DNA from 2 places in the Lysobacter humi (ex Lee et al. 2017) genome. Region 1 is predicted to be linked to the other one. Evidence: predicted binding sites of a transcription regulator. Region 1 holds the regulator's gene; the other holds the start of a gene.
The links. The regulator FliA, encoded in region 1, starts transcription of late flagellar genes. The targets are predictions, from matches to a motif close to TAAAGTTTNNCNNNCNNNGGCCGATAA.
Positions count from the first base shown of each region.

Region 2: the regulator FliA is predicted to act here: its motif matches at 6,362-6,388, upstream of ACYVJJ_RS14570 (flagellin N-terminal helical domain-containing protein).

Region 1 covers NZ_BAAGTR010000015.1:18,178-32,416, reverse strand. The annotation lists gene ACYVJJ_RS15025 (chemotaxis protein CheA) at 6-1,991, opposite strand; gene ACYVJJ_RS15020 (response regulator) at 2,014-2,379, opposite strand; gene ACYVJJ_RS15015 (STAS domain-containing protein) at 2,376-2,675, opposite strand; gene ACYVJJ_RS15010 (chemotaxis protein CheW) at 2,852-3,487, opposite strand; gene ACYVJJ_RS15005 (ParA family protein) at 3,484-4,254, opposite strand; gene motD (flagellar motor protein MotD) at 4,256-5,137, opposite strand; gene ACYVJJ_RS14995 (flagellar motor protein) at 5,137-5,877, opposite strand; gene ACYVJJ_RS14990 (RtcB family protein) at 5,995-7,206, shown strand; gene ACYVJJ_RS14985 (chemotaxis protein CheA) at 7,387-9,204, opposite strand; gene ACYVJJ_RS14980 (protein phosphatase CheZ) at 9,208-9,828, opposite strand; gene cheY (chemotaxis response regulator CheY) at 9,825-10,217, opposite strand; gene ACYVJJ_RS14970 (RNA polymerase sigma factor FliA) at 10,436-11,215, opposite strand; gene ACYVJJ_RS14965 (MinD/ParA family protein) at 11,212-12,084, opposite strand; gene ACYVJJ_RS14960 (AAA family ATPase) at 12,071-14,020, opposite strand.
Region 2 covers NZ_BAAGTR010000012.1:744,895-759,133, forward strand. The annotation lists gene ACYVJJ_RS14540 (flagellar basal body P-ring protein FlgI) at 1-181, shown strand, start outside; gene flgJ (flagellar assembly peptidoglycan hydrolase FlgJ) at 318-1,313, shown strand; gene flgK (flagellar hook-associated protein FlgK) at 1,317-3,191, shown strand; gene flgL (flagellar hook-associated protein FlgL) at 3,203-4,405, shown strand; gene ACYVJJ_RS14560 (flagellar brake protein) at 4,467-5,225, shown strand; gene ACYVJJ_RS14565 (sodium-dependent bicarbonate transport family permease) at 5,302-6,270, shown strand; gene ACYVJJ_RS14570 (flagellin N-terminal helical domain-containing protein) at 6,577-8,043, shown strand; gene fliD (flagellar filament capping protein FliD) at 8,320-9,657, shown strand; gene fliS (flagellar export chaperone FliS) at 9,672-10,085, shown strand; gene ACYVJJ_RS14585 (hypothetical protein) at 10,082-10,366, shown strand; gene ACYVJJ_RS14590 (PilZ domain-containing protein) at 10,363-10,938, shown strand; gene ACYVJJ_RS14595 (response regulator transcription factor) at 11,001-11,645, shown strand; gene rpoN (RNA polymerase factor sigma-54) at 11,892-13,301, shown strand; gene ACYVJJ_RS14605 (response regulator) at 13,325-13,723, shown strand; gene ACYVJJ_RS14610 (sigma-54 dependent transcriptional regulator) at 13,720-14,239, shown strand, end outside.

The DNA.
Region 1 (14,239 bases):
GCCGCTCAGGCGGCTTCCTTCGTGCGGACGTGCTGCGCCAGGCCGTCGGCATCGACGATCAGCGCGACGCGACCGTCGCCGAGGATGGTGGCGCCGGACACGCCGGCGATCTTGCGGTAATTGGTTTCGAGGTTCTTGATCACGACCTGCTGCTGCCCGAGCAGTTCGTCGACCTCGAGCGCGATGCGGCGGCCGTCGCTCTCGACGACGACCGCGATCGGCGGTGCATCGAGGACGGCGCTGGTGCCCACGCCCATCCCGTACTGCTCGGCGAGGTTGAGCATCGGAATGTAGTCCTCGCGCAGGCGCAGCAGGCGGTCGCCGCCGCCGATCGTGCGGACCTCGTCTTCGCGCGGCTGCAGCGACTCCACCACGACGTTGAGCGGCAACACGAAGACCTCGCTGCCGACGGCGACGGTCATCCCGTCGAGGATCGCGAGCGTGAGCGGTAGGCGGATCGTCATCGTCGAGCCGCGGCCGGCGGCGCTGTGGATGTCGACGCTGCCGCCGAGCGCCTGGATGTTCTTGCGCACCACGTCCATGCCCACGCCACGGCCGGAGACGTCGGTGAGCTTGTCGGCGGTGGAGAAGCCGGGATGGAAGATGAGCTCCCACACCTGCGCGTCGGTCGGGTTCTCCGGCAACGGCAGGCCGTTCTCGGCCGCCTTCTTCAGGATGCGCTCGCGATTCAGGCCGCGGCCGTCGTCGCTCACCTCGATCACGATGTGCCCGCCCTGGTGCACGGCCGAGAGCGCGATGGTGCCGGTCTCGTCCTTGCCCGCCGCGCGGCGCTCCTCGGGTGCCTCGAGGCCATGGTCGATCGAGTTGCGGATGAGGTGCACCAGCGGATCGACGATCTTCTCGATCACGCCCTTGTCGAGCTCGGTCTGCTCGCCGCTGGTCTTCAGGCGCACCTTCTTGCCTAGGCGCGTCGCGAGGTCGCGGACCATGCGCGGGAAGCGGCTGAAGGCGAAGTCGACCGGCAGCATGCGGACCGACATCACTGCTTCCTGCAGGTCGCGCGAGTTGCGCTCGAGCTGCGTGATGCCGGCGAGCAGGGCCTCGTGCTGCACGGGATCGAGGCCCTCGGCGCGCTGCAGCAGCATGGCCTGGGTGATCACGAGCTCGCCGACGAGGTTGATGAGCTGGTCGATCTTGGTGACGCCGACGCGGATCGAGCTTTCCGCGCCGCCGCCTGCGGCGGCCTGCGCGGTGACGGGCGTACCGTCCGCGACCGGGGCGTCGGCGGCGTGCACCGGCTCGGCCTCGAGCACTGGCACCGGCTCGGGCTCGATCGCCTCGATCACGAGGTCGCACTGGTCCTCGACCCAGGCGAAGACGTCGTCGATGGCGGCGCGCTTGACGTCGCCGGGCAGCTCGAACGACCAGCCGAGGTAGGCATTGACCGGATCGAGCTCGGTGAACCTCGGCAGCGTGTCGTCGAAGCAGGTGATGTCGCGCGCGCCGAGGTCGGCGAGCTCGCGCAGCATGCGCAGCGGGTCGTTGCCGCTGAGGAACAGCGAGGGATAGGGGCGGAACACGATCCGCCAGCAGTCGGGGCCGGCCGGCTTCGCCTTCGCGGCGGCCGGGGCGGGCGCCACCACGGGCGCGCCGCTGAGCAGCGAATCGAGCTCGGCCTTGCTGGCGTCGATCGCCGGCTGGTCGAGTGCGCCGCCGTTTTCCGCGTAGTCGAGCATGCCGCGCAGCACGTCGACGGAGGTCAGCAGCACGCTCACGGCCGCCGAGTCGAGGTGGCGCTTGCCGGCGCGCGCCTCGTCGAGCAGCGTCTCCATCACGTGGGTGAAGTCGCTGATGAAGCGGAAGCCGAACGTGCCGGCGCCGCCCTTGATCGAATGCGCCGCGCGGAAGATCGCGTTGATCGTGTCCGCGTCGGAGCGGCCCGCCTCCATGCCGAGCAGGCCGGACTCCATCGTGTCGAGGCCTTCGCGGCTCTCCTCGAAGAACGCCGCGTGGAACCGGCTCATGTCCATGGGGACGGAACTCCTGCGTGGATCAGCCGAGGACCTTGCGGACCGTCGCGAGCAGCTGCTCCGGGTCGAACGGCTTCACCAGCCAGCCGGTCGCGCCCGCGGCGCGGCCTTCCTGCTTCTTCTCCGGGCCGGACTCGGTGGTGAGCATCAGCAGCGGGGTGAAGCGGTAGTCGGGCAGCTGGCGCAGGTGGCGGATCAGCTCGATGCCGTCCATGCGCGGCATGTTGACGTCGGTGACGACCGCATCGAAACGACGGGTCTTGGCGATGTCGAGCGCGGCCTGGCCATCCTCGGCCTCGCTCACGTTATAGCCGCCGGACGACAGCGCGAACGCGACCATCTGCCGCATGGAAGTGGAATCGTCGACGATCAGCAGTTGCGCGCTCACGCAGGATCTCCATGTACAACGTGTGGGTTCTCGACGCCCAGGCTCACCGCGAGCGCGAGCTGGCGCGCGGCGTTGACGAAGGCGGGGGATGCGAGGTTGAAGGTGGTGGTGCGCCCCGCGCCGGCGCGGTCGCGGACGAAGGCATGCAGCAGCTGCATGCCGGCGGCATGCACGCGCTCGACGCGGTCGGCGGTGATCGCGACAGGCTCGTCGTCTTCCAGGTGCGGAAGCAGGGTCTGCTGCAGGTCGCCGACACGCTCGATGCCGAGGTCGGATTGGAGGGTCAGTTCGGTCACGACGCACCTCGCCACGGGGACTACGTCGGATTTATCGGCACGGCCCGAGGGGACTTGAGCGTTCGACCGCGTCCGGAACGGTGACCGCGGTCGAGGCTCCGGCGTGGGTGGTGCCGGTCCCCGCAGACGACGAAGCCCCCGCGCGGCCACCGCACGGGGGCTCCGGATGGCGCGGATCAGCCGAACAGCGCGTCGGCGTCGAGCAGCACCGTCGGCGCGTCGGATACGCGGGCGACACCGAGCGTCGGGCCCGGGTCGGCACCGGCGAGCGGCGGCTCGACGTGGTCGCGCTCGAGCGAGACCACGTCGTCCACGCCCGTCACCAGCACGCCAATCAGCTCGTCGTCGCGCTCGATCACCACCACGCGTGAGCGCTCCTCCGCATGCACGGCGCCGACGTCGAGCCACAGGCCGAGGTCGAACACCGGCACGATGCGACCGCGCAGGTTCATCACGCCGAGCACCGCATGGCCGGCGCCACGCATCGCGACGACCGGTGCCACGCGCACCACCTCCTGCACGCGCAGCAGCTCGAAGGCATAGCTGTCGCGACCCACGCAGACGCGCAGCCAGCGGTTGCCGCCGGTGGCGGTGCGCGCACGGCCGGGTGCGGCGGGCAGCACGCGCGGGATCGGCGCGATCGGTGCCGCCGGTTCCAGCGCGGCATGGCGCGGCGGTGCGGCGGTCGCGACGGCGACCGCGGGCGCGGGCTCGGCAGCGGGCGTCGGCAGCGAGGCGGCGGCCGTCGTCGCCGGCGTCGGCGGCGCGGTGAGCAGTTCGTCCACGTAGGCGTCCAGGGTGGCCATGGTCATGCGGCTTCACATTGCATCGAAAGGGGATCGAGGAGCCATTGCAGCGCCTCGCGGTAGGCATCGGCGCCACGGCTGGCCACGCTGCCGCCGGCGGCGAGGTTCGCCGCGTCGCGCAGGCGCGTGTCGAGCGGGATCGCGTCGGGGCAGACGAGGTCGCCGTAGGTGTCGCGCAGTTCCTGCAGGCTCTGCACGCCGGATTTCGTGCGACGGTCGTGCAGCGTCGGCAGGATGCTGCGCGGCAGCGGCCTGCGCCGCGAGCGCTCGACCATCGACGCGGTGCGCAGCATGTCGCGCAGGCCGTGCAGCGCGAGCGGATCGGTCTGCGTCGGGCATACCAGACGGTCGGCGGCGGCGAGCGCGTTGACCATCAGCAGGCCGAGCGTGGGCGGGCAGTCGAGCAGCGCGAAGTCGTAGACGTCGCGCGCGGCGTGCAGGGCACGCCCGAGCGCGAGCCCGAGGCCCGGCTGGCTCGCGCCGCGGCGCTCGAGCGTGGCGAGCGCGGGCTGCGCCGGGCAGAGGCTCACCCGCTCGACCGACGACTTCTGCGCCAGGCGCGAGAGCATGCAGGTCGCGTCGGTGAACAGCTCGTAGGAGCCGCGCGGCATCGGATCGGTCGGGACGCCGAAGGCGTGCGAGAGCGAGGCATGCGGGTCGAGGTCGACGAGCAGCACGCGGTAGCCGGCCTGCGCGAGCCCGCGGGCGAGGCAGAGCGTGGTGGTCGTCTTGCCCACGCCGCCCTTCTGGTTGGCGATCGCCCAGGTCTTCATGTCAGCCGGCCTCGCGCGCGGAGGGGAGTTCTTCGGCCGCGACGGGCATCGCGCGGGTGACGGAATCGGCGCCCTGCGGCGCGGCGAGGATCACCAGCATCACGCGGCGGTTCGCATTGCGGCCCTGGGCGGTGCCGTTGTCGGCCACCGGCTGGTGCTGCCCGAAGCCGACCATCGACAGCCGCGCGGGCGCGATGCCGGTCGCTTCGAGCTCGTGCAGCACGCTCGCCGCGCGCGCCGCCGACAGCTCCCAGTTGGACGGGAACTGCGGGGTGCGGATCGGCTGGTCGTCCGTATAGCCCTCGATGCGCACGGCATTGGGTTCTCCGCGCAGCACGCCGCCGAGCTCGCGGATGGTGTCGATCGCGACCGCGCTCGGTGCGGCCGAGCCGCTCGAGAACAGCAGGTCGCTCTGGATCTCGACTTCGAGATAGTCCGCGCCGCGACGCACGCGCACGAGCTTCTGGTCGACCAGGCCCGACAGTGCATCGCCGATGCGCTCGCCGATCGCCTGCAGCTGCCGCTGGCTCTGCTCGCGCGCGACCTTCGCGGCCGCGGCGTCGATGATCGTCGGGCGGACCTGCGGACTCGGCACGGGCACCGCGCGGCTCGGGCCGGCGGCGCCGGCGGTGGTGAGCGAGGGCCGGTCGTAGGCCGCACCGCGCAGCTGGGTCCGGCCGAGCTGCACCGGCGTGGGCGAGCGCGGCGGACCGCCGAACGCGGAATTGAGCGAGTCGGACACCGCGCGGTACTTGCCCTCGTTGACCGAGCTGATCGCGTACATCACCACGAAGAAGGCGAGCAGGAGCGTCACGAGGTCGCCGTAGGGGATCGCCCACGCCTCGTGGTTGATGTGGTCGTCGTGGACGTGACGGCGGGCCATCAGTGCAGATAACCCGAGAGTCGCGCTTCGATGTTGCGCGGGTTCTCGCCCTGCGCGATCGCGATCAGGCCCTCGACGAGCATCTCGCGCTCGATGGTCTGGTCGTTGACCACGCCCTTGAGCTTGGCCGCGATCGGCAGCAGCGCGAGGTTCGCCGCGCCGATGCCGTAGATCGTCGCGGTGAAGGCCGCGGCGATGCCGTGGCCGAGGCGGCTCGGGTCGGCGAGGTTCTTCATCACCGCCATCAGGCCGAGCACCGCGCCGATGATGCCGAGCGTGGGCGCGTAGATGCCCATGCCCTCGAACACCTTCGCGGCCGCCATGTCCCGGTGCTGCGCGCTCTGCATGTCGATCTCGAGCGCCTGGCGGATGGCATCGGGCTCGCTGCCGTCGACCACCATCTGCAGGCCCTTGCGCAGGAAGTCGTCGCCGATCGACGGGATCTCGGCCTCCAGGCCCAGCAGGCCCTGGCGCCGCGCGACGGTGCTCCACTCCACGATGCGCGCGATCTGCGCCGCGGGATCGCGCGCCGGCGGGTGGAAGACCCAGCGCACGATGCGCATGGCGCGGCGGAACGTGGCGATCGGCGTCTGTACGAGAATCGCGGCGAGCGTGCCGACGATCACGATCAGGAACGCGGCCGGCGACCACAGGCCCGACAGGCCCGCGCCCTTGAGCACGCTGCCGCCCATGAGCGCCACGAGCGCCAGCACCACGCCGATGAGGGAGAGCCTGTCCATCGGGGGTGTTAACGGGTGGGCGCCCGCTTTTCTTGAATGCGCCGACGCCCGGGGCGGCTCAGCCGGGGTATACGGCGCCGATGCTTGAATAGGGCGCTCGCTTCACCGGACTGGCCCATGCAGACCTTCCAGGAAACCGGCCGCGCGCCCATCAAGGCCTGGGTCGACGGCGTGCCGCTCGAGCCCGAGGCGCTGCAGCAGCTGCGCAACCTCGCGGGCATGCCGTTCATCCACCGCCACGTCGCGGTGATGCCCGACGTGCACGTCGGCATCGGCGTCACCGTCGGTTCGGTGGTGCCGACCAAGGGCGCGATCATCCCGGCGGCGGTGGGCGTGGACATCGGCTGCGGAATGATCGCGGTGCGCACGTCGCTGGCGGCGCGCGACCTGCCCGACAGCCTCTCGCGGCTGCGCGCCGACATCGAGCGCGCGGTGCCGCACGGCATCGTCAATACGCCGGGGCGGCACAGCCGCGGCGCGTGGTCGGTGGTGCCCAATTCGGCGTCCGGCCGGTGGAAGCGGCTGAAGGCGCGCTACGACGCGATCGAGGACCGCCATCCCGGTGTCGCCACAAGGCAGTCACCGGCGAACCAGCTCGGCTCGCTCGGCGGCGGCAACCATTTCATCGAGATCTGCCTGGACGAGGCCGACCGCGTCTGGGTGATGCTGCACTCGGGCTCCCGCGGCGTGGGCAATCGCATCGGCACGTACTTCATCGAGCGGGCGCGCGAGGAGATGATGCGCCACCAGGTCGCGCTTCCCGATCGCGACCTCGCCTACTTCAGCGAAGGCTCCAGGCTCTTCGACGACTACTGGGAGGCGCTCGCCTGGGCACAGGACTACGCGGCCGAGAACCGGCTGCAGATGCTCGAGACGGTGATGCAGGTGATGCGCGCGCACTTTCCCGGCATCAGCACCGACAAGGACGCGGTGAACTGCCACCACAACTACGTCTCGCGCGAGACGCATTTCGGCGAGGACATCCTGGTCACGCGCAAGGGCGCGGTGAGCGCACGGCGCGACCAGCTCGGCATCATCCCCGGCTCGATGGGCGCGCGCAGCTACATCGTGCGCGGCAAGGGCAACGAGGAATCGTTCTGCTCGTGCTCGCACGGCGCGGGGCGGGTGATGAGCCGCGGCCGCGCGAAGGAGCGCATCTCGCTGGAGGAGCACATCGCGGCGACGCGCGGCATCGAATGCCGCAAGGATGCCGGCGTGATCGACGAATCCCCGGCGGCCTACAAGGACATCGACGCGGTGATGGCGGCGCAGTCCGACCTCGTGTCGGTCGAGCACACGTTGCGGCAGGTGGTCTGCGTCAAGGGCTGAGCTCCGGCGTGCGCCGGGCACGAATCGGCGGCGCGCCGAGTCCGGCCACGCGTCGCCGCCGCTGCCGCCGCGGCGCCCCGATGGCACCGGCCGGCCACGGGCCCACCGGGATGCGCTCCGCTCCGAAAGCGAAGAAGCCCGGGAATCCCGGGCTCGCAACGACGTCGAAGCAGGCGTGGATCAGCCGAACGCGGCGATCTTCCGCGTGCGCACGCCCGTTTCGTGGAGCGCGTCCACATCGAGGATCAGCGCCATGCGACCGTCGCCGATCAGGCTGGCGCCGGCGTAGCCGGGTAGGCCGCGCAGGGTGCGGGGCAGGGCCTTGATCACGACTTCCTCGCGGCCGCGCACGCGGTCGACGATGAGCACGAAGCGCTGCTCGCCCGCCTGCAGCACCACGCCGGTCGCCGATGCGTCGCGCGCGGGCTCCACGTCGAGCCACGTGCGCAGGTCGAGCACCGGTGTCGGCTGCTCGCGCAGGTCGAGCACGCTCTGGCCGTCGATCCACATCGTCTTGCCGCCGGTGTGCGAGAGCACCTCGACCACGCGCACCAGCGGCAGCGCGTAGACGTCGTCCTCGATCTCGACGAGCAGGGTCGGCAGGATCGCGAGCGTGAGCGGCACGCGGATCGACATGCGGGTGCCGACGCCGACCTCGGACTGGATCTGCACGGTGCCGGCGAGCTCGCGGATCTTGCTCTGCACGACGTCCATGCCCACGCCGCGGCCGGAGAGGTCGCTCACTTCCGTCCGCGTGGAGAAACCCGCGAGGAAGATCAGCTGCAGGCATTCGTCGGGCGACAGGCGGGCCGCGGCCTCGGCATCGATCAGGCCCTTGCGGATCGCGCTCTCGCGGATCCTGTCGGGATCGATGCCGGCGCCGTCGTCGCGCACCTCGATCATCACGTGATCGCCTTCCTGCTGCGCCGACAGGCGGACGTTGCCCTGCTCGGGCTTGCCGGCGCGCACGCGGGCCTCCGGCGATTCGATGCCGTGGTCGATCGCATTGCGCACGAGGTGTACCAGCGGGTCGGACAGGGCCTCCACGAGGTTGCGGTCGAGCTCGGTCTCGGCGCCAATGACTTCCAGCTCGACGGATTTCTGCACCTGCCGCGCGACGTCGCGGGCGAGCTTGGGAAAGCGAGAGAACACGCGGCCGACCGGCTGCATGCGCGCGGTCATCACCGCCGACTGCAGGCGCGAGGTCGCGGCGTCGAGCGCCGTCACCGCGCGGTCGAGGTCCTCGTCGCGCAGGCGCGGGCGGATCGTCTTCAGACGGTTGCGCGCCAGCACGAGCTCGCCGACGAGGTTGACCATCGCGTCCAGGCGGCGCACGTCCACGCGCACCGTCGTCTCGCCGGCATCGTTCGCGGCCGGGCTGCGGCGTCCACCGGCCACCGGCTCGGGACGCGCGACAGGCGCCGGCTGCGGCGCCGGCACGATCGCGACCGGCGCGGCGACAGGCACCGGCTCGGCCACCGGCAGCGTGGTCGGCAACGCGCCCTTGCCATGCAGGCTGTCGAGCAGGGCGTCGAAGTCGAGATCGTCGAGGTTCTCCGGCATCTCGACCGTCGCGGCCTTCGGTGCCGCGCCGGGAGAGGCCGGAGAAGCCCCGTCGATGTGCATGCTGTCCAGCAGGAAGTGCGGGACGGCGGGAAGCTCGCGGCCGTTGGCCACGCAGTCGAGCATGTCGGCGAGCAGGTCGAGCGCCTGCTGCGCGCCGTCGAAGGCCATGGCGTCGAGCGGCAGTTGGCCGTTGCGCGCGACGTCGAGGCGGTCCTCGACGGCGTGGCAGAGCGTGACCATCGGCGCGAAGTCCAGGAAGCCGGCGCCGCCCTTGACCGTGTGGAAGCCGCGGAAGACGGTGTTGAGCGCGTCGCGGTCTTCGGGCGCGCGCTCGAGCACGACCATCTGCTCACCGAGCTGGTCGATGATCTCGCGGGCTTCGATGATGAAGTCCGCGCGGATGTCCGAGGCGCCGCCGTCGAGACCGCCCATCGCTCAGAGCCCCAGTTCCGCGAGCAGGTCGTCGGCGCCGTCCTGCGTGGCCGGCGTCGGATCGAGGCCGGCCAGCGACGGCCCGGTGCCGCGGTTGCCGTTGTTGAGTTGCAGCGGCTCCTGCGCGGCGACGATGTCACCGAGGCCCGCGTGCACCGCGCGCACCAGCTCCACCACGCGCAGGATGATCTGCCCGGTGAGGTCCTGGTAGCCCTGAGCGAGCGTCATTTCGGAAAAACGGGTACGCAGCCCGGCGAGTGCTTCGCGCTGCGCATCGTCCTGCGGCTCCGGCAGCGCGCCCAGCAGGCGGCCGCATTCATCGATCAGGTCGAGCGTGCGCATGCTCGAGGTCTCGGTGAGGTGCACCACGTGCTCGAGGCGCGCGCAGGCGTCCGGCAGCGAGGCCGCGCCCGCACCGCGGCCGTCGTCGCCCAGCGCCGAGGCGAGCTCGCGCGCGAGCCGCACGAAGCCCTGCACCAGCGGCTGCGTGCGCCATTCGATCAGCTCGTCGACGTTCGCGCGCCAGGCGGCGTTGTCGTCGTGCTCCAGCGCCCACAACGCGGCCTGCAGCTTGGCGATGACCGCGCTGCGTTCCGGCTCGGCGATGCCGGGCGCGGCGGTCATGCCGCGGCCTCGATGCGCTCGAAGATCTTGGCGAGCTTGTCGGCCAGGGTGCCCGCGGTGAACGGCTTGATCACGTAGCCGTTCACGCCGGCCTGCGCGGCCTCGATGATCTGCTCGCGCTTGGCTTCGGCCGTCACCATCAGCACCGGGATCTTGCACAGCGCGGCGTCGGCGCGGACGTTCTTGAGCAGGTCGATGCCCGGCATGCCAGGCATGTTCCAGTCGGTGATGACGAGGTCGAACTTGGCCTTGCGCAGCTCGACGAGCGCGCTGTTGCCGTCTTCGGCTTCGGTCGTGTTGAAGAAACCGAGGTCGTTGAGCAGGTTCTTCACGATGCGGCGCATCGTGGAGAAGTCGTCGACGATCAGGATCCTGATGTTCTTGTCCATGGGTGAGGGCTCTCCGCGTTCCTCAGTCTGCTATCGGCGTCGCGTGCCGGGTCTTGAGGGCGCCAGGAAGAAATTCGGTCGCGGTGTGTCCCGCCGCGTCGCCACGCGCTGCGTCACCCGCTCGCGGCGTTGGCGCTGGCCCGATGCCGCGCCTCTGCTCGATACCGCGTACTACACGACCCGTTCGCCGACCTTTCAGCCCGCGAACGTGATTTTCATCACGCCTGCGCCTGCTCCACCGCGGTGTCGCGCCAGTCACCCAGACGCCCGCGAAGCCGAAGCATCGCCTGGCCGTGGATCTGGCAGACGCGCGATTCGCTGATCGACAGCACCGCGCCGATCTCGCGCAGGTTCATCTCCTGCTCGTAGTAGAGCGAGAGCACGAGCTGCTCGCGCTCGGGCAGGTCGCCGATCGCCTCGCCGAGCGCCTGGCGGAACACGGTGTGCTCCAGCTCGCGGGCGGGGGTGAGGTTGCAGCTCGCGGCCAGCCGCGGCTCGCCGTCGAAGTCGTCCATCTGCTCGTCGAGCGAGAGCAGCTGGCCGCGCGAGGCGTCCTCGAGCATGTGGTGGTAGTCGTCGAGCGAGACGCCGAGCACCTGCGCGATCTCGTTCGCGTTCGCCGCGCGGCCGTTGGCCTGCTCGACCTGGCGCGTGGCGGCGACGACGTCGCGGTAGCGGCGATGCACGCTGCGCGGCACCCAGTCGCCCCGGCGGATCTCGTCGATCATCGCGCCGCGGATGCGGATGGAGGCATACGTCTCGAACGCCGCGCCCTGGTCGGCCTGGAAGTTCTTCGCGGCCTCGATCAGGCCGAGCATGCCGGCCTGTATGAGGTCGTCGACCTCGACGCTCGCCGGCAGCCGCGCGGCGAGGTGGTGCGCGATGCGGCGCACGAGCTCGCCGTGGCGGGTGACGATCGCGGTCGCGTCGAACGCTTCCGCGGTCTGCCGCGTGGCGCGGTACTGGTTGGCCTTCATGGCCGTCGCGGGGGTGCTCATGCGGTCGCGCTCCGGGCAGCGGGGATCAGGCGTTCCATGAAGAACTCCACGTGGCCGCGCGGGCCGGTCGGCGTCTGCCACTGGCCGGCGCGCTTGGCGATCTCGCGGAAGGCCATCGAGGCGGGCGCCGCGGGGAAGGCGTCGACGCAGGCTTCCTGGCGCTGGATCGCGCGGCGCAGCCACTCGTCGCGCGGGATCGCGCCGAGGTAGTTGAGGGTGACGTCGAGGAACTTCGAGGTGACGCGCTCGAGCTTCTCGAACAGCTGGCGGCCCTCGCTCGGATGGCCGACCTGGTTGGCGAGCACCTGCACGCGGGTGACGCCGCGCTCGCGCGAGAGCACCTTGATCAGCGCGTAGGCGTCGGTGACCGAGGCCGGCTCGTCGCAGACCACCACGATCACGTCCTGCGCGGCCTGGCAGAAGGTCAGCACGCTGTCGGAGATGCCGGCGGCGTTGTCGATGATCATCACGTCGATCGGCACGTCGAGCTGGCTGAAGGCGTGCACGAGGCCGACGTGCTGCGCCGGGGTCAGTTCGGTCATGTGGCGCTTGCCGCTCGCGGCGGGCACCACGAGCAGGCCGTTGGGGCCTTCGAGCAGCGTGTCGGCGAGGTCGCAGCGGCCGGCGAAGACATCGCTCAGGGTGAAGCGCGGCGACAGGCCGAGCATCACGTCGACGTTGGCGAGGCCGAGGTCGGTGTCGAGCAGCAGCGTGCGCTGGCCGGCGTTCTGGAGCGACATCGCCAGGTTGACGGAGACCGACGTCTTGCCGACGCCGCCCTTGCCGCTCGCGACAGCGATGACGCGGACGGGGCCCGGATCGTTCGCGGACACGCGCGCGGAGGAGGCGATGGGGTTAGGCGACGACATGGCGTTCCTCGGTGGCGAGCGGGTTGTCGGCGGCGCGACGGAGTTTTTCGAGCTGGAGGACCAGGCGGGAGGCGTCGGCGGCTTCGAGATCGGCCGGCACCTGCTGGCCTGCCGTGGTGTATGCAAGAGGCAGGCCATGCTTGATCGCGACCGAGAGCGCGCCGCCGAGGCGGCCGGTCTCGTCGAGCTTGGTCAGCACGACGGCTTCCGGCTGCGCCATGCGGTAGCGGCGCACGGCCTCCGCCATGTCCTGCGTCTGCAGGTTGGCGGGCAGCACGAGCAGGCTGCGCAGGTTGCGCGTGGCGCGCAGCCAGGTGACCTGGCCGAGCAGCGCCTTGTCGCGCGCGGCGTAGCCGGCGGTGTCGACCAGCACGAGCGGGTAGTCGACGAGCTGGTCGAGCGCGTCGGTGAGGCCTTCGGGGCCCTGCGCCTCGCAGACGGTGATGCCGAGCTTGCGGCCGAGCGCATGGAGCTGCTCGCGCGCGCCGGGGCGCTCGACATCGGTGGTGACCAGCGCCACGTCACGCGCGCGATGGCGCTGCGCGAAGCGCGCGGCGAGCTTGGCGAGCGTGGTCGTCTTGCCGGCGCCGGTCGGGCCGATCAGCGCGAACACGCCGCCGTCCTCGAGCGGCTCGGAGCGGACGATGGTGAGCATGCGCGCGAGCTCGGCGAGCAGTGGCGCGCGCACCTTGGCCGGATCCAGGCGGGGATCGATGCGGCCGGCGATCGTCTGCGCGAGCGCGTCGTCGATGCCGTAGGCCTGCATCGTCTCGAAGGCGGTGGCGCGCGCCGGCGAGCCGCGCAGGCGCTCGACCGCGAACTGGCCCATCTGGCGCTCGATCATCTGGCGCATCGAGCTCAGCTCGTTGCGCATGGCCACGATGGTCGGATCCTCGGACTGGCTGACGACCACCTGCAGCGTCGGCGGCGCGGCGACGGTGATCGCGGCGGCGACCGGCGCGGGCGCCGGCAGTTGCGCCGCAGCCATCTCGGCCAGCGCGTCGAACGTGTCGACGACCGGCGCGGTGCGCACGGGTGCCGCGACCGGCGCGGCCTCGACGAGCTCGGCGAAGGTGGGCGCCGGCGGTGCCGGAATCGCGGCCGCCACCGGGGCGGGCGTCGGGATGGCGGCGAGGGTCGGGGCGACCGCTTCGACCGCCGGCGCCGGCACGACGATCGGCGTGGGCTCGGCTGCGACCGGTGCTGCGACCTCGACGGCGATCGGCGCTTCGACGGCGACGGGCGCTTCGACGGCCTGCGGTGCGGCCGGCACGTCCGCGACCGGCGCCTCGATGATGTCGTCCTGCGCCATTGGCGCCTCGACCGCCTGGTACTGCGCGAGCTGCGCGGCGCGTGCGCTGAAGGTGGGCTGCGGCTCGTCCGCATCGGTGAGGCGGGCGAGCAGGGCGCGGAAGTCGTCACCGGCCCTGGCCGGCACCGTCGCCTCGGCATGCGGCGTCTCGCGCAGCATCGCGGCGATCGCCGGCGGCGCGGCGGATTCGGCGTCCATGCGGGCAACGCCGCGGGCGCGATCGGCGAGCGCACTGCGTGCACGCTCGGCATGCGCGGTGTTGCCGCCCAGCGCGGCGATCATCGCCTCGGCGCGGGAGACCTTCTTCTCCGCCCGCACCACGTGCGGCTGCGGCGCGACCGGCAGCGTGGCCGGCGCGAAGTCCTCGATCGCATCCAGCGCGGTGGCCGGGCGCGTCTCGACGAAGGACGGGGTGAACGTGGGCGCGACGACCGGCGCGGCCGGGTCGGCAGCGGTACGCAGCGCCTGCTGCACCAGTGCCTCGTCGTAATCCGTGGCGGCGACCACCTCGATCCCGCCGTGCACGGGGCGGTTGGACAGGATCACGGCATCCGGCCCGTGCTCCTCGCGCACCATCTTCAGCGCGGTGCGCATGTCGGGGGCGATGAAGCGCTTGATTCTCATCGGTCGATCTCGGTGGATGGGGCCCCGAGGGGCCTACATGCCGGGATCTGCAATGCGCGTGCCAGCGGGCGGCGTCGAGAAAGCGGCGGACTTTAGCGGCCGTGCGATGACTCGTTCAGGGACGACGGGTTTTGCTGGCGACCGCCGCGGTACCCCGGCGAGCGGTGCATGCCCTGCTCGGCGACGAGCTTCGGCGCATCCTGCGGTCCAGGCGACGCC
Region 2 (14,239 bases), on a different contig from region 1:
GCAGTCGACGCTCGAGGCCACGCAGTCCGGCGGCCGCATGTTCAAGTTCGAGGGCGGTGCGTCGCTCGACGCGATCGTGCGCGCGGTCAATGCCGTCGGCGCCGCGCCGGGCGACATCGTCGCGATCCTCGAGGCGCTCAAGCGCGCCGGCGCCCTGCGCGCCGAGCTCGAAGTCATCTAAGCCCGCGCCCCAGCGGCCGTTAACGATCCCGGGCCGGCCCTCTCCGGCCCGTCGTCCCTGCCCCGCCCGAGTTCCGATTCCCGCGCCAAGACCCCGTCACCGCCGCCTGCGGCATGCCCTTTGCATCGGTCCTGCCATGCGCCTCCAGACCGCCATCGCCCTCGACAGCGCCGCCGCCAAGGCGACGTCCCGGCCCGCCATGGAGAAGGCCGCGCAGGAACTGGAGACCCAGTTCGCGCACATGATGATCAAGTCGATGCGGGCCACGACCGGCGGCGATCCGCTCGGCGGGAACAATTCGACCTACCGGGACATGTACGACCAGCAGCTGTCGCGCGAGCTCACCAGGGGCCGCGGGCTGGGCCTGACCCCGATGATCATGCGCCAGCTCGAGCGCTCGACCGCCCCGCAGGGGCCGATCGCGCCGACCGCCCCGCTGCCGCTCGCTCGGCCGTCCGCGCCGCTCGCAATGGCGCAGCCCGCCGGCGGTGGCTTCCGTCTCGACTTCGGCAGCAGCCTCGGCCTCGCCCCGACGAACGCCGGCGTCTCCATGCCCGCCGCCACGCCGCTGCCCACGCCGCCCGCGCCGCGCATCGGCAAGAGCACTGCGGCGAGCGCGGCCGACTGCGGCCCGCTCACCCCGCTCGACTGCAGCAGCCCCGAGGCCTTCGTCAAATCCCTCTGGCCGCATGCGAAGAAGACCGCTGAGGAGCTCGGCGTGTCGGCGAAGGCGCTGATCGCGCAGGCCGCGCTCGAGACCGGCTGGGGCCGTCGCCTCGTCGGCGGCGACAAGGGCGCGGTCTCGCACAACCTGTTCGGCATCAAGGCGACGGGCTGGAACGGCGCGAAGGTGGCCTCGGGCACGCACGAGTACGTCAACGGCGTGCGCCAGAACATCCGCGACAGCTTCCGCGCCTATGCCTCGGCCGCCGAGAGCTTCGCCGACTACGCGAAGCTGCTCGGCCGCTCGCGCTATGCCGACGCCCGCGGCACCGGCGAGGACGTCCACCGTTTTGCGAGCGCGCTGCAGAAGGGCGGCTATGCGACGGACCCGTCGTACGCCAACAAGATCACCGCGATCGCGAACGGCGCCACGATGCGCCGCGCGCTCGCCTCGCTGGAGCAGGGATAAGCCATGAGCGTGCTCTCCACCGGCTCCTCCGCCCTGCTCGCCTTCCAGCGCGCGCTCGGCACCGTCGGCCACAACGTCGCCAACGTCAACACCCAGGGTTATTCGCGCCAGCGCGTCGAGCTCGAAAACCGCGTCGGCCAGAACACCGGCGTGGGCTACGTCGGCAACGGCGTATCGGTGGCGCGGCTGCAGCGACTCGCCGACGGGCTCGTGTTCGCGCGGCAGGTCGACAGCAGCGGCGAGATGGGCCGCCTGCAGCAGCTCAACGACGCCGCCGGGCGCCTGGACTCGGTGCTCGGCAATCCCGCCACCAGCCTGTCGAAGCCGTGGGCCGCTTTCTTCGGCGCGGCGAAGTCGGTCGTGGCCGAACCGGGCTCGTCGATCGCGCGGCAGTCGATGATCGATGCCGGCGACGCGCTCGCCAGCCGCTTCCGCACGCTCGACGCGCAGATGGCGACGCTCGGCCGCGACACCGAGGACCGCCTCGCCGGCCAGGTCGACATGGCCAACCAGCTCGCGGGCGAGATCGCGCGGCTCAACCGTGACATCGTGGTCGCCGGGCCGAATGCCAGCAACGACCTGATCGACCAGCGTGATCTGCGGATCACCCGGCTCGCGGGCCTCACCGGTGCCGAGATCGTCGAGCAGGACGACGGCGCCATGAACGTCTTCGCCGGCGGCCAGCCGCTGGTGCTCGGCGACCGCGCCGGAAAGCTGGCGCTCACTGCCGATCCCTTCCGCGCCGACCGCAAGGTGCTCGCGCTCGACAGCGTCGGCGGCCCGGTGCAGCTGCCGCCGGGCGCGGTCTCCGGCGAGATCGGCGGCATCCTCGAATTCCGCGGCCGCGTGCTCGACCCGGCGCGCGCCGAGCTCGGCCGCCTCGCCACCGCGTTCGCCGCCAGCTTCAATGCCACGCACCGTGGCGGCGTCGACTACAACGGCGCGCCCGGCACGGACTTCTTCTCGATCCCGGCGCCGCCGGTGCAGGGCCACGGCGGCAACACGGGTACCGCGACCTTCACCACCGGCATCGCCGACGTCGGTGCGCTCAAGGGCCTCGACGTCGAACTGCGCTTCGCTGGCGGCAGCTGGAGCGCCGTGCGCCCCGGCACCGGCGAGCCGGTCGCGATGGCCGGTGCGGGCACCTCGGGCAGCCCGTTCGTGATCGAGGGCGTGTCGCTGGTGGTGGGCGGCGCGCCCGCGAACGGCGACCGCTTCAGCCTGCGTCCCACGCTCGACGCCGCCGCGGGCCTCAAGGTCGCGCAGCGGGATCCGAATGCGATCGCCGCCGCCGCGCCGTTCCGCGTGGCCGTCGACGCGACGAACCTCGGCAATGCGCGCCCCGGCAGCATGCAGGTGACGAATGCCGCGGCCTTTTCCGGCTTCACCACCGCGCGCATCGACTTCATCGACGCGACCAACTACACCGTCGACGGCGCCGGCCCGTTCGCCTACACCGCCGGCCAGCCGATCACCGGCGCGGGCTGGTCGGTCACGTTCGACGGCGCGCCCGAGGCCGGCGACACCTTCGACCTCTCGCGCACGCCCGCGCGCAGCACCGACAACGGCAATGCGCGCCTGCTCGGCGGGCTCGACCAGCGCGGCCTGCTCGACGGCGGCGCCACCGGGCTCACCACGGGCCTGAGCCGCCTGACCGCGCGCGTGGGCAGCGAGGCGCAGCACGCCGCGCTCAACCTCGAGGCGCAGACCGCCCTGCACGACCAGGTGATCGCCGAGCGTGATTCCACCAGCGGCGTGAACCTCGACGAGGAGGCCGCCGACCTGCTGCGCTTCCAGCAGGCTTACCAGGCCGCGGCGCAGGTGATCTCGACCGCCGACAACATGTTCCAGACCCTGCTCGGCGCCGTGAGCCGCTGACGGAGACGACGATGACCATGCGCATCTCCACCGCCGGGCTGCACCAGCAGGGCCTCACCGCACTGCTCAACCGCCAGAGCGAGCTCGCCAGGACGCAGCAGCAGCTCTCCACCGGCAGCAAGCTGCAGCGCGCGGCCGACGATCCCACCGGCATGGCGCAGACGCAGCGGCTGGATCACGCCGTCGCCTCGCTCGAGCATTTCGGCCGCAGTGCCGACCTGCTCGACAACCGCCTGCGCGCCCAGGAAGGCGCGCTCGGCGATGCCGGCGACTACCTCAACCGCGCGCGCGAGCTCGCGGTGCAGGCCAACAACGCCACGATCTCGCGCCAGGACCGCGCGCTCATCGCCACCGAGATCCGCCAGTTGCGCTCGAGCCTGATCGCCGTCGCCAACCGCACCGACGGCAACGGCCGCGCGCTGTTCGCCGGCCAGCGCGACGGCGTCGTGCCGTTCACCGACGCCGCGGGCACGGTCACCTACCACGGCGACGACGGCCAGAACCGCGTGGACGTGGGCCCCGACGTCGCCCTGATAGACGCCGATCCCGGCAGCGAGGTGTTCATGCGCGCGCTCGGCGGCGACGGCGAGATCCGCGGCCGCGCCGGCGCGTCGAACACCGGCACCGGCGTGCTGCAGTCGGTCGTCGCGAGCGACCCGTCTGTCTGGGCGGGCCGCAGCCTGAGCCTGCAGTTCACCTCGCCCACGCAGTGGCAGGTCGTCGACGCCGCCAACGCGGTGGTCGGCACCGGCACGTATGCCGGCAGCGATGCCACCCTCACCGTGGCCGGGGTGACCACCCGCATCACCGGCAGCCCCGCCACCGGCGACAGCTTCGCGATCGCGCCGGCGCCGCGGCAGGACGTCTTCTCCACCCTGCAGCAGCTCGCCGACGTGCTCGTCGCGCCGCAGGCCACCCCGGCCGAGCTGGCGCGCGTGGGCAACGGCGTGGGCGCCGCGCTGCGTGACATCGCCACCGCGCAGGAGCATTTCATCGGCTTCCGGACGTCGACCGGCGCGCGGCTCGCCGCCCTGGAGGCCACCGCCGACGACCGCGCCGAGTCCGACATCAGCCTGCGCTCCACGCTCTCGGGTCTGCGCGACGTGGACTATGCCGAGGCGAGCAGCCGCCTGAGCCTGCAGCTCACGGCGATCGAGGCTGCCCAACGCAGCATGCTCCGGGTACAGTCCCTGTCCCTGTTCGACAAGCTGTAAGGCCCGACCGATGTCGAACCTGCCCGGAGCCGAAGGCTCCGCCCCGCCCCTGGACGACCGCATGACCGAGGCCCTGACCGGCCCCGCCGCCGACGGCGAAAGCCTGTACGAGAAGTACATGCTTCATCACCCCGCCGACATCCGCGGCTGCCTGCGCCAGCTCGTCGACAAGCGCTGCACGCTGCTCGTCCACGCGGCCGGCACCGCGCAGGCCGTCTCCGCCGTGCTCGGCTTCGGCGAGGGCTCGCTGTGGGTCGACGTGCCTCGCGACGACGCACTCACCGAGCGCCTGCTCGCCGCCGATCGCCTGCGCTTCGAGAGCTCGGTCGACCGCATCACCGTGCGCTTCGCCACCGGCGCCGCGCGTCGCGGCACGTTCGAGGGCCATCCGGCGCTCGAGGTCGCGCTTCCGCAGAAGGTGATGCACCTGCAGCGCCGCGAGTTCGTGCGGCGCGAGCCGGCCGGCCAGCTGCACTGCCTGATCCCCGCGCAGTCGCCCGACGGTAGCGCGCGAACCACCCGCGCGACCATCGCCGACATCGGCGGCGGCGGCCTGGCGGTGCTGTCGAGTGACGACCATTCGCTCGTACTCACCACCGGCGGGACGATCCCGGGCGTCGTGCTCGACCTGCCGGAGCAGGGCCCGATGACGGTGACGCTGCGCGTGCAGCATGCCGAGCGCATCGACCAGCGCGGCCGCAAGGTCTGGCGCGCGGGCTGCAGCTTCGTCGACCTGCCCGTGCAGGACCAGGCACGCCTGCTGCGCTACGTGATGCAACTCGACCGCCTGCACGCCGCGAAGCTGCGCGACCCGGACTGAGCCGCCCGTACGGCGCCGTCCCGCGGCGGCGCGGACGACGTATATCCTCGCGCCCGCCTTCGACCCGGTGCCGCGCATGCAGAGCTTCCTCGACCCCGCGATCCTGTTCTTCGTCTTCGGGCTGATCGCGGGCACGCTGCGCTCGAACCTCGAGATCCCGCAGCCCGTCGCGCGCTTCCTCTCGCTCTACCTGCTGATGGCGCTCGGCCTGAAGGGCGGGTTCGCGCTGCACAAGTCGGGCCTCACCGCGGACGTCGCGCTCGGGCTGGCCTGCGCGCTCGCGCTCGCCGTGATCGTGCCGGCGGTCGGTTACGTGCTGCTGCGGCGGCGCTTGGACGGGTTCAACGCGGCGGCCATCGCCGCGACCTACGGCTCGGTCAGCGCGGTCACCTTCATCACCGCCGTGCAGCACATGGACACGCACGGCCTGCCCTACGGCGGCCACATGGCGGCGGCGATGGCGCTCATGGAATCGCCGGCGATCATCATGGCGGTGCTGCTCGCGAACCTCGTGCGGCATCGCCAGGCGCGCGTCGCATCGACGCAGGCCGCGTCCATGCCGATCGGCAGGGTGCTGCACGAATCGTTCACCGACGGCGCGCAGCTGCTGCTGCTCGGCGCACTCGTCGTCGGACTGCTCACCGGCCCCTCGGGCGAGGCGGCGATGAAGCCGTTCGCGGGCGACCTCTTCAAGGGAATGCTCGCATTCTTCCTGCTCGACATGGGCCTGTCGGCGTCGCGCCATCTCGGCAGCCTGCGCGGGCAGTCGCCCTGGCTGCTCGCCTATGCGCTGTTCGCGCCGCCGGTGCACGCGATGCTGGCGCTCGGCCTGTGCCGCACGCTCGGGGTCGCCGAGGGCGACACCGCCCTGCTGATGGTGCTCGCGGCGAGCGCGTCGTACATCGCGGTGCCCGCGGTCGTACGCCATGCGATTCCGGAGGCGAATCCGTCGCTGTATTTCGGCATGTCGCTCGGCATCACGTTCCCGATCAACATCCTCGTCGGCATCCCGCTGTACGTGGGGATCGCGCACGGCACTGCCTGACGCACGACGGCCTCCAGCCGGCCGCGCGCTGGCCGATACCGACGCGGGCACCTGCGGACGACGTTCCGCAACGGCGGCCGCCCGCCCCGCCTAAAGTTTTCGCGCGCCGCGCCGAACGTGCGTACGCGTTGCTGCCGCTTGCTTCGCAAACGCCTGCACGTCAAGCGTTTTTTCCGCAAGCGGCCTAAAGCCCGCGAGGGAGGTGCCGTTACTCCTCACAGCAGCGGCGAAGGCAATCCCGCCGAACCCTGCAAAGCCGGCACAAAGGGCCTTCGCCGCCGCCGGCATTCACTGGGAGACAAGACGATGTCCATCATCAATACCAACGTGATGTCGCTGAACGCGCAGCGCAACCTGTCGACGAACAGCGCGAGCCTCTCGACCTCGATCCAGCGCCTGTCCTCGGGCCTGCGCATCAACAGCGCCAAGGACGACGCCGCCGGCCTCGCGATCTCCGAGCGCTTCACGACGCAGATCCGCGGCATGAACCAGGCCGCCCGCAACGCGAACGACGGCATCTCGCTGGCGCAGACGGCGGAAGGCGCCCTCGGCGAAGTGTCGAACAACCTGCAGCGCGTCCGTGAGCTGGCCGTGCAGTCGGCCAACGCCACGAACTCCGATTCCGACCGCGCCGCGCTCCAGGCCGAAGCCTCGCAGCTGACGTCGGAAATGAACCGCGTCGCTTCGCAGACCGAGTTCAACGGCCTCAAGCTCCTCGACGGCTCGTTCGCCAACAAGGACTTCCAGGTCGGCGCCAACAGCGGCCAGACGATCAGCGTCGCCGGCATCGTCGATGCCCGCACCGCCTCGCTCGGCGCGCACACCCTGACGGCCGACGGCACGATCACCGGCAATGTCGTGACCGGCGCGTCCGGCGCGGTGACCAACGGCGTCGACGCCGCCACCGCCGCCACGGCGTTCACCATCACCACCGCGCAGGGCGGCACCACGAGCCCGATCACCTACGCCGCGAACTCCGGCGCCGATGCGATCGCCGCGGCGATCAACACGGCCGGTTCGGGCGTGGGCGTCACCGCCACGGCCTCGAACAGCACCACGCTCTCGGGCATCAGCGCCGCCGGCGCGGTCTCGTTCACGCTCAACGGCTCGGCGGTCTCGGCGAACGTCGCGGATCCGAACGACCTGTCGAACCTGGTCTCGGCCATCAACGGCGTGTCGAACAACACCGGCATCACCGCGACGTTCACGTCCTCGTCCTCGAAGAACTCGATCACGCTGTCGACCACCGACGGCCGCAACATCGAGCTCCGCGACTACGCCAACGGCGGCGGCGCGACGGAGACGGCCAACTTCGGCGGCACCACGCTGACGGAAGGCACCACGGTCTCGGCGATCAAGACAGGCACGGTCTCGCTGTCGAGCAGCAAGGGTGCGATCGCCACGGCGAACGCCAATGCCGAGGTGTTCGGTTCGGCCGGCGTCAACAACTCGAGCTTCAGCTCGGTCGCCGCGCTCAACATCAGCACGGCCCAGGGCGCGAGCGCTGCACTGAGCACGATCGACTCGGCCCTCGCGCAGATCAACAGCTCGCGTGCCGACCTCGGCGCGGTGCAGAACCGCTTCCAGTCGGTGATCTCGAACCTGACGACCACCTCCGAGAACCTGTCGGCCTCGCGCAGCCGCATCCGCGACACCGACTACGCGAAGGAGACCGCCGAGCTCTCGCGCACGCAGATCCTCTCGCAGGCCGGTACCGCGATGCTCGCCCAGGCCAACCAGGCCACCCAGAGCGTGCTCAGCCTCCTGCGCTGATCCCGGCGACGGCGGGCGCTCCGGCGCCCGTCGACCCCGCGGGCCGATCCGGCCGCGGCTCGCAGCTCCACGAAGAACCCCGCTCCGGCGGGGTTTTTCTTTGCGTGCACGGTCGCTGGCGCGCGCATTGCATGGCGGGGACGCGTGCAGCGTGTCGCCGGTCGCCCTTCGGTCGATCGGTGCGCGCGCGTTCTCAAGGCGCGTCCGGGCAGGCCGATAAAGCCTCCACGAGGAACGGCATCCCGCCGCTCCGGCCCGATCAGCAGGAGGTGCGTCATGGCGATATCCAGCCCCGGCGTCGGGTCCGGCCTCGACGTCAACTCGCTCGTCTCGCAGCTCGTCGCCGCCGAGCGCGCGCCGACCGATGCACGCTTCGCGCGCATCGAGAAGACGACGCAGGCGCAGATCTCGGCCTTCGGCGCGCTCAAGGGCGCGATGAGCGGTCTGGAGAGCGTGCTCAAGCGCTTCGAAGGCGCCGGCTCCACCCTCGGCCGCAAGACCGGCGTGGCGGCCGACGCGGGCTACACCGCGAGCGCCGCGGCCACCGCGTCGATCGGCAAGTACCAGGTCAGCGTCGAGCGTCTGGCGACCGCGCAGAAGCTGCAGTCGGCGCCGGTCGCCGCGGCGACGCAGGTCGGCCACGGCACGCTCGAGATCCGCATCGGCAGCGGCGATCCGATCCGCGTGACCGTCGAGCCGGGCAAGGGCACGCTGTCGGACATCCGCGACGCGATCAACAAGGCATCCGGCAACCAGCTCGGCGCCACCGTGGTCCGCGGCGACGCGGGCGACGTGCTCATGCTCGCCTCCAACAAGGTCGGCACCGCCGGCACGCTCGCGATCACGGCGAGCGGCGGCGACGGCGGCCTCGCGGTGCTCGCCACCCCGGGCGGCACGATGACCGAGACGGTGCAGGCGCGCGATGCGCAGGTGATCGTCGACGGCGTGACCCGCACCGTGACCTCGAACACGCTCACCGACGTCATCGACGGCGTCACGCTCAACCTCACCAAGGCCGACCCGGGCAAGACGTTCCAGCTCGAGGTCGCCGGCGACACCAGCCCGCTCAAGGCGTCGGTGCTGAGCTTCATCAGCGCCTACAACGTGGCGCTCTCGCAGCTGCGCACGCAGGGCGCGGCCGGCGGCGAAGGCAAGGTCGCCGGCCCGCTCAGCGGCGATCCGGCGCCGCGCTCGATCACGCAGAACCTACGCAATGCGGTCGTCTCCAGCTACGACGCGCTGACCGCGCTCGGGGTGAAGTCGTCCGTCGAAGGCTCGCTGAGCCTGGACGGCGCGAAGTTCGACGCCGCCATGGCCGCCGATCCGGCCGCCGTCCGCAAGCTCCTGGGCGACGACAGCAGCCTCGGCGCCACGATGCGTTCGCTCGCGAAGAACTACGGCGGCGACAAGGGCCTGCTCGAAGGCCGCAGTTCCGCACTCACTTCGCGCATGAAGTCGCTCTCGACCGAGAAGCTCAACTTCGAGAAGCGCATCGAAGGCTTCGAGGCGGCCTACCGCCGCCAGTTCACCCAGCTCGACACGCTCGTCTCGAAGATGCAGAGCATGAGCAGTTACCTCACCCAGCAGATCGCCGCGCTGCCGAAATCCTCCTGACCGAATCCTCCGCCATGAACGTCCGCGCCTACGCCAACCAGTACCGCCAGACCGCCGTCAGCAGCGCCGTGCTCGACGCCGATCCGCATCGACTGATCTCGCTGATGTTCGCCGGCCTGCGCGAGCGCCTGCGCCGCGCCGCCGCCTGCATCGAGGCCGGCAACCAGCCGCGCAAGGGCGAGGCGATCAGCGAGGCCTCGCTGATCGTCGGCCACCTCGACGGCTGCCTCAACCACGACGCCGGCGGCGACATCGCCGGCAACCTCGCCGCGCTCTACGACTACCTGCAGCGCCGCCTGCTCGAGGCGAACGTGCGGAACGACGCGTCGATCCTGCTCGAATGCGACGGCCTCGTCGCCGACATCGAATCGGCCTGGAACGCGATCTCGCCGGCGCCCGCGCCCGCCGCCGACGGGGCCGCCGCATGACGGTGGTGCTGCCGACAGAGGCGCTGCGCGAGGCGATCGCCGCGGGCGACTGGGATCGCGCGCACGCGCTGCTCGAACACCACGAGACCGGCCTGCGCGCCGCGCTCGAAGGCGGCTCGGCCGCGGAGTCCGGCGCCCGGCAATCGTGGGTCGACCTGCTCGCCGCGCAGCGCGCGCTGATCGACGAGCTGCGTACCGCCCGTGACGAGGCCGGCCGCGCGCTCGAGCGCCTGGGCCGTGACCGTCGCGGCATGGCCGCCTACCAACGCGACGGCGGATGAGCCCGGAAAGCGCCCGCGACACGCTGTTCGGCGATGCGCTCAGCTGCGACGAGACACGCCCCGTCGCGGTGCTGCCGGAATGGCCCGATGACGCGCGCCGCCGTGCGCTCGTCGCCCGCGCCGAGGCCTTCGTGCGCGCGCTCGCCCTGATCGAGGACAGCCGCGCCGAGGACCCGGAAGACCACGGCCCGGCCGCGGACGCGATCCGCCGCGTCGAGGCGAAGGTCGACCTGCTCGTCGGCCTGGTCGCCACGCTCGTGCAGCGCGACCTGCCCGCCGACCCCGTGCGCCCGCTGCAGTGGTCCGAGCGGGGCCTGGTGATCGACCTGCCGTTCGCCGACGCCAGCGGCTTCGTGCAGGACGCGCCCGCGGTGGTGCGCATGGGCCTGTCCGATGCCCTGCCCCAACCCCTCGTCCTGCCGGTCACCGTGCTCGCCCTCGAGCCCACGCCGAGCGGGCGCCGCCTGTGGCTGCGCTTCGACGGGCTCACGCCCGCGCTCGAGTCGCTGCTCGGCCGGCACCTCTTCCGCGTGCATCGCCGCGCCGTCGCCGAGAGCCGGCGCCAGCGCTGAGCCGGCTGGCGGAGCGCGCGGCCGCTCGGCTAAGGTGCGGCAAACCATCGGCGGGACATCGCGTGCGGGTCCTCATCTGCGACGACCACACCCTCATCCGGGCCGGCCTGCGCCGGCTGGTCGCCTCGTTCGAGGGGATGGAGGTGGTCGCCGAGGCCGCAAATGCCGACGAGGCGGTGATGCGCACGCGCGAGCACCGGCCCGATGTCGTCCTGCTCGACCTCTCCATGCCCGGCCGCAACGGCTTCGACGCGCTCGACGAGTTGCAGCGCACCTGCCCCGACGTCGCCGTGGTGATCATGTCGATGCACGACGACGCCGGCCACGTGCGCGAGGCGCTGGCCCGCGGCGCGCGCGGCTTCGTGGTCAAGGAGGCCGCCCCCGCGGAGCTCGAGATCGCCCTGCGCGCGGCCCAGGCCGGGCGCATGTTCCTGAGCCCGCAGGTGTCCGCGTCCGTGATCGAGGGCGCCGGCAACGGCGCGGCGCGTGCCGCGCGCCGCGCGCCCGACGCCACCGCGCTCTCGCCCCGCCAGCGCGAGATCCTGGCCGCGCTCGGCGCCGGCCGCACCACCAAGCAGATCGCCGCCGAGCTCGGCATCTCGGTCAAGACCGTCGAGACGCACCGCGCGCGGCTCATGGAGGCGCTTGGCTGCCGCAATGCGGTCGAGCTGCTGCGCGCCGCGATGCAGTGGGCCGAGCGGATCTGACCGGCGCGGTGTGACCGCGTCCGTAGTTCGCGAAAGCCGGTCTTACCGCGCCGACTGGGACAGCGTCCACGGAACACGCCGGAAATCCGGCGGTCGTGTCGGGGATTCCCCGACATCCCCGACGCGCCATACCGCCGCTTCGTAGGGATCGCCCCGATTCGGGCTCTGGCACGCATCCTGCACGCTCGCCTGCAGGATTCATGCCGCGCTAACGAACAGCACTTAGCCCAACCCCCGGGGAGTTCCATGAAGGCGACCGTCCGCGCCCAGATGTCGCAGTCGCTCAACCTGACGCCGCAGTTGCTGCAGTCGATCCGGTTGCTGCAGCTGACGGCGCCCCAGCTCGAAATGGAGCTGCGCCAGGCGCTGGACCGCAATCCGATGCTCGAGGTGGACGAAGGGGACGAGGCCGGCGAGACCGATGCCGACGGGCACGAGGCCGGGCAGGACGAGGCCGCGCTCGACGCCGCGGCCTGGGACGAGTTGCCGGAACCTGCATTCCTCGCCGGTACGGGCAGCGGCGCCGTCGTGGGGGACGACGACGCGACCGCGCGCATCGCCGACGGGGAGTCGAGCGATTTCCGCGTGCGGGTGCTGAAGGCGCTCGAGCTCTCGTGGCGGCCGGCCGACCTCGCCATGGCCGCGTTCTGGCTCGACCACACCAGCGACTTCGGGCTGCTCGAAGCGCCGCTCGCCGAGCTCGAGGCCGTGGGGACGGCCTCGCTCGGCGTGCCGGCGCGCGCGCTCGAATGCGTGCGCCAGCGCCTGCTGCACGGCGAGTGGCCGGGCCTGTGCGCGGTCGACGCGGCCGAATGCCTGTGCGCGCAACTCGACCTGCTCGCCGACAGCGAGGAGAAGGTGCTCGCCCGTCGCATCGCCCGCGAGCACCTCGCCCTGCTCGCCCGCCACGACGGCCGTGCGCTCGCGCAGGCGCTCGGCGTGTCCGTGGCCGAGTCCGATCGCGCGGTCGCCCTCCTGCTCTCGCTCAATGCCTGCCCGGTGCCCGAGCCCGCGCATGCCGGCGACGAGCACGTCATCCCCGACGTCGTCGTGCGCAAGCTGGGCGGCACGTGGCGCGTGAACCTCAACGGCCGCACCCTGCCGAAGGTGCGCGTCTCGCCGCATTGCGAGCAGGGCCTCTCGGGTGCGCCGGGCGACGTGTCGGCCCTGCGCGGCCTGCTCGACGAGGCGCGCTGGCTGGTGCGCGGCATCGCCATGCGCAACGACACCCTGCTGCGGACGACGCAGGTGCTCATCGAGCGCCAGCAGGCCTTCCTCGAGCAGGGCGAGGAAGCGATCGCCCCGCTCACGCTGCGCGAGGTCGCCGACGCGATCGGCATGCACGAGTCCACCGTCTCGCGCATCACCACCGGCAAGTACATCCAGACCCCGCGCGGCACCTTTGAGCTCAAGCGCCTCTTCGCCGTGCGCCTGGAGGGCGCCGAGGTCTCGGGCGCCGCGGTGAAGGCGATGGTCAAGCGCCTCATCGACGCGGAACCTGCTCATGCCCCGCTCGCCGACGAGACGATCGCCGGGCTCCTCGCGCGACAGGGGATACGCATCGCCCGCCGGACGGTGGCAAAGTACCGGGACCAGCTGGACATCGCCCCCGCCCGGGCGCGCCAGCGTCCGCTGCCGGCACTCGCCGGCAAGTGATCCGAGGGTCAGGGAGATCCACCATGCTCAGCGTGCTGCTCGTCGACGACCACGAAGGCTTCATCAACGCGGCCGTCCGCCACCTGCGCCGGCTCGACTGGGTCACCATCGCGGGCTCCGCGTCGAACGGCATCGAGGCGATCGCCCAGTGCGAGGCGCTGCGCCCGGACGTCGTGCTGATGGATCTCGCCATGCCCGAGATGGGCGGCCTGCAGGCTACGCGCCTGATCAAGGCGCAGGATGCCCCGCCCTACATCGTCATCGCCTCCCATTTCGACGATGCCGAGCACCGTGAGCACGCGCTCCGCGCCGGCGCCGACGCCTTCGTCAGCAAGCTGTCCTATATCCACGACGTGATGCCGCTGCTCGAGAAACTCGCCGGCCGCACGGACACGGGGGCGCCTGTCGGGGCCGGCGAATGAGCGAGTCGCGCATTCTGGTGATGGATGGCGACATGTCGCGCGCCGAGCGCGTCGCCACCCTGCTGGAATTCATGGACTTCACCCCGCGGCTCGTGGCCGACGCCGCGGACCTCGACCCCGCGCGCGCGAAGCCCACCGACTGGGTCGCGATCGTCGTGGGCGACGTCGGCGATCCCGATGCCTGGCTGAAGTTCGTCGACTGGCTTTCGCGCCAGCCGCTGCATCCGCCGCTCATGCTCCTGCCGGGCCATGAGGAATCCGCCGCCTGGCGTGCCCGCGTGCATCCCGACGCCGTCTGGCCCCTCGACTACCCGATCCGCCGCACGCAGCTGCAGGAAGCGCTGCGCCGCGCGAGCCTCAAGCGCATCGACGACGAGGAGCGCGCCGAGTCCTCGCCCGGCACCGGCCCGACGGGCAGCAGCGAGGCGGTCACGCGGCTCAATCGCATGATCGACCAGGTGGCCGGCTTCGACACCACCGTGCTCGTGCTCGGCGAATCCGGCACGGGCAAGGAAG